2 regions of the Enterocloster bolteae genome follow, and region 1 is predicted to be linked to the other one. Evidence: riboswitches for the same ligand, from Rfam matches in the RefSeq annotation. Region 1 holds a riboswitch; the other holds the start of a gene.
What was found. A riboswitch is a leader RNA that binds a small molecule or an ion and turns the genes downstream of it on or off. The one in region 1 is predicted to bind glycine.
Positions count from the first base shown of each region.

Region 2: linked by a shared signal. The riboswitch ahead of CGC65_RS25120 (PTS sugar transporter subunit IIC) and the one ahead of glyA (serine hydroxymethyltransferase) in region 1 are both predicted to bind glycine.

Region 1 covers NZ_CP022464.2:2,284,059-2,286,467, reverse strand. Annotated here, with positions in the region: gene glyA (serine hydroxymethyltransferase) at 1-1,207, opposite strand, end outside; glycine riboswitch at 1,477-1,557, opposite strand; gene CGC65_RS10715 (MFS transporter) at 1,684-2,409, opposite strand, start outside.
Region 2 covers NZ_CP022464.2:5,429,647-5,432,055, reverse strand. Annotated here, with positions in the region: gene CGC65_RS25125 (heavy metal translocating P-type ATPase) at 1-859, shown strand, start outside; glycine riboswitch at 1,100-1,181, shown strand; glycine riboswitch at 1,183-1,280, shown strand; gene CGC65_RS25120 (PTS sugar transporter subunit IIC) at 1,472-2,409, shown strand, end outside.

The DNA of each region.
Region 1 (2,409 bases):
CGCCTCTGATATAATCAGCCTTAGCCTCAAAATCAGTGGCTGCCAGCCAGATGCACTCAGCAATCTTTTCCATATCTTCTTCCTTCAGTCCCCTGGAGGTGACTGCCGGTGTTCCGATGCGCACGCCCGAGGTGACAAAGGGGCTTCTGGGATCATTGGGAACCGTGTTCTTATTCAGAGTGATGTATACCTGGTCGCAGCGGTTTTGAAGTTCCTTGCCGGATACGTCCATTCCCCTCAGGTCCACCAGCATCAGGTGGTTATCTGTTCCTCCTGTGAGAATGTTAAAACCCTGCCTTTTAAGAGCTGCCGCCAGGGCTGCTGCGTTCTTAACCACCTGCTCCTGGTAAGCCTTGAACTCCGGCCGCAGCGCCTCACCGAAGCAGACTGCCTTGGCTGCAATGACATGCTCCAAAGGTCCGCCCTGGATTCCCGGGAAAATGGCCTTATTGAAATTGAATTTGTCTGCCACTGCCTGGTTGGCCAGAATCATGCCGCCCCTTGGACCCCTTAAGGTCTTGTGGGTCGTTGTGGTTACCACGTCCGCATATGGAATGGGACTGGGATGCACACCTGCCGCCACCAGCCCGGCGATGTGAGCCATATCCACCATCAGGTAAGCTCCCACCTTGTCGGCCACTTCTCTGAACCGCTTAAAATCAATGGTCCGGCAGTAGGCGCTGGCCCCTGCGATGATAAGTTTCGGCTTGGAGGCAACTGCTGTTTCCTCCAGTTTGTCATAATCAATGTACCCATCCTCATTGACGCCGTAGGGCACAATGTTGAAGTACAGTCCTGAGAAATTCACAGGGCTTCCGTGTGTCAGATGGCCGCCGTGGTCCAGGTTCATGCCCATAACCGTGTCGCCCGGCTTTAACATGGCTACGAACACAGCCATGTTGGCCTGGGCTCCGGAATGAGGCTGTACATTCACATAGTCGCATCCAAACAGCTTCTTTGCCCGTTCAATGGCAATGGTCTCCACCACGTCCACAAACTCACATCCGCCGTAATAGCGTTTTCCTGAATATCCTTCTGCGTATTTGTTGGTGAGAACCGTTCCCATGGCAGCCATCACGGGCTCCGACACAATGTTCTCGGAAGCAATCAGCTCCAGATTCCTTCTCTGGCGTCCGCACTCCGCCTTGATTGCCTCCCCTATCTCCTTGTCATATCCTTCAATAAAATCCATTACCTGTTCAACCATTGGTTCATATCCTCCTTTTTATTTTTCATCACGGACATATCCATATGCCCTTCATCACAAACACATCCATATGCCCTGTTTCCGCCTCCGAAACCATACCACCTCCCTGTTTGTACCGCGCGCTTTTTTTGAAGGAGGCCCGTATACACACATGCCCTGTATCCATGACCCGGATATCAAAAAAAGCGCACGAACAAATAATGTTCATGCGCTCTGTCTTTGTACCTGAAAGATTTGGCTTCGTCGGTGCTATCGCTTTCCAGAGTTTCGTCCAGTATCCGGTTCTTTTGCCTGAGAGTTCTTCGCTTCCCCTTCGGCGCTGCCTGTGCAGTCTCTCCCGAATCCATCATCCGATTATATAAAATTGTCAACAAAAGCATTTCTATATGATTCTGCTTTGTGCTAATGTCATAGTATCACACTTAATATTTTCAGTCAATAGGTAAAATGTGTTTAATTTTTAACGCATTTTGCCGTTATTGCATTGTGTTTTTTGCCCTATCAGCAGTTTTTTCCTGCTCCTTTATGCACACGCGGCTGACCCTGTAGGAGTACAAAAGAAATGCCGTCATGACGATGGACAGGGCTGCCACAATAATCCAGGCAATGTTGTATGAGCCTGTCAAATCATAGGCTGACGCAATCAGAGGGCCGCCCAGGGCGTATCCCACGCTGGGAAACAGACTCAGGAATCCATAGATTTCTGCGTAATGTTTTGTGCCGAAGATGCCGCTGGTGATAACCGGAGCGCTTACAGTTCCTATACAGGTCCCGAATCCAAACAAAATTGCCATCAGGTACAGGAAGGGCTGATGTTTAATAAATATCAAACAAATAACGGAAAGAAAAAACATGGTATTTCCAAATAGTATTCCTGCCTTCACACCATACCTGTCATAAATATGTCCCAGTACCAATTTTCCGGGAATGGCAATAAACAGGTACAAGGAGGCGATGGAGGCCGCTGTGGTGGTTGCATATCCGGCATCCATAACCGAGGCCGGTATCTGTGTAATGACGGCTGCAGTGGCTGAAATCAGCGTGCATCCCAATACAAAGCACCAGAACATGGGCTTTTTCTTTACTTCCTTCAGCGACACATTCCACTCCCGCTCTGTTTTCCTGGCCTTTCCTGTCTCTCCCTCCTCATCCGCGCCGTATGCCTTGGTCCCCATATCAGCGGGAGTCCGCCTGATGACAAG
Region 2 (2,409 bases), 3.1 Mb from region 1:
CATGGGAAAGGAAGAGCTGCTGCGCATTGCTGCCTGCCTGGAGGAGCATTTCCCCCACTCCATGGCTAAGGCTGTGGTAAATGAGGCAGTGAAGCGGGGGCTGGTCCACAAGGAGATGCATTCCAGGGTGGATTATATTGTAGCACACGGCATTGCCACCTATGTGGGAGATGAAAGGGTGGTGATTGGAAGCTATCACTTTGTGTTTGAAGATGAGGGGTGCAGGATACCGGAGGATAAGAGAACGGTATTTGACAGCCTTCCCGTGGAATATTCCCACCTCTACCTGGCCATCGGAGGAAGTCTGGCAGCCGTTATCTGCATTGAGGACCCTCTGAGGGATGAGGCGGATGCGGTCATCGCCGCCCTTCACAGGCAGGGAATCACCAAGATTGTCATGATGACAGGAGACAGTGAGCGCACAGCCGCCGCTGTTGCCGGACGGGTGGGAGTGGACGAGTATTATTCGGAGGTCCTTCCCGAGGACAAGGCCCGGTTCGTGGACGAAGAAAAGAAAAAGGGCCGCAAGGTTATTATGATTGGCGACGGAATCAATGATTCGCCGGCCCTGTCGGCTGCTGACGCGGGAATTGCCATCAGCGAAGGGGCTGAGATTGCCAGGGAGATAGCAGATATCACCATCTCGGAGGACAACCTGTTCCAACTGGTGACACTGAGGGCTATCAGCCGGGCACTCATGGACCGGATTGACCGGAACTACAGGTTTGTTATCGGATTCAACCTGGGTCTTATTCTTCTGGGAGTGGGAGGCGTCATAACCCCGGCCGCATCAGCTATGCTCCACAATACATCCACTCTGGCTATCAGTTTAAAGAGTATGACCAATCTTCTGGATTGATTTTTGAAGGCGCGTACAGAAAAAAAATAAAATCCCCCTTCCTGTATTTTACAATTATTTTGGGAATGGAAGAGAGTAAATGGACATATGTTTATTTTCTGTCATTTATTGTGAAAAAAATTGTGCCGTATGCATAAAAAAACGGTATGTTTTTTGTGAAAAAGAAATAAACTGAACATAATTCTATTGCTTTTTTCTATGTTTGATGTTAAAATATAAACAAAGTTAATGACAGACCGGTTGATGAATTCGGGAGAGATTACCGCCAGGTAACGCCGAAGGGGATGCGCAAACTCTCAGGCAAAAGAATCGAATTCGGACGGGACTCTGGAGAAGGTCACTAAAATGTGAATACCGATGAAGCAACCGGCGGCATAGCAGCAACCGCGTCAGGGAAACTTTCAGGTAAAAGGACAGAGGCAGACATCTACGCTACGTTTATGTCTGTCTCTGTTTTTTTGCAATTTTGGGGACTTCTTCGTTACCTGCATTGCGAAAACTCTACCAAGGATATACCTTAGCTTAAGAGCTATCACAGCGGTAACGGCGGTCTGTGGTGGAAAGCGGCCAAGCATATCTGCGGAGAGCAAAAAACAGGAGGAACGTAGATTTATGACAATTATTACGGGGTTAGGATTACTATTATTGACGCTGGCAGCTTTCTCACTTTTCAGTATGAAGGCGCCCAAAGGTTCAGCGGCCATGTCGGGAATGGCCAATGCAGCAGTTGCAACTTTCCTTGTGGAGGCTGTCCACAGGTACATATCCGGAGATTTGCTTCACCTGGCATTCCTTGGGGAAACGGGCACCATATCGGGCAACATGGGCGGCGTGGCAGCGGCAATTATGGTACCGATAGGCATGGGAGTGAATCCCGTATTTGCAGTAGTTGCCGGTGTTGCTCTGGGAGGATACGGCATCCTTCCGGGATTTATCGCAGGATATGCAATTGGCTTCATTGCGCCGTTTATTGAGAAACACCTTCCGCCGGGCCTGGATTCCGTGCTGGGTGCTCTCATGATTGCACCGATTGCCAGATTCATCGCCTTCCTGGTGGATCCGGCTGTGAATGCAGCCCTGGCGCACATCGGCGGCATGATTTCGGCAGCTACAGAGCAGTCGCCCATTCTCATGGGACTTCTGCTGGGAGGGGTTATCAAGATGATTTGTACGTCTCCCCTCAGTTCCATGGCTCTTACCGCCATGCTGGGACTTACAGGACTGCCCATGGGTATTGCAGCTATTGCCTGCTTCGGCGGTTCCTTTACCAATGGTGTCATCTTTAAAATGCTCCACTTCGGGGATAACAGCAACGTGGCAGCTGTTATGATGGAGCCGCTGACACAGGCCCATATCATAACAAAGCACCCCATACCGATTTATTGTTCCAACTTTTTCGGGGGAGGCTTTTCGGGAGTGGCCGCCGCATTCCTGGGCATTATCAACAATGCCCCGGGAACAGCATCTCCCATACCCGGACTGCTGGCGCCCTTTGCCTTCAATCCGCCGTTAAAGGTACTTATGGCGCTGCTGCTGGCTGCCATCAGCGG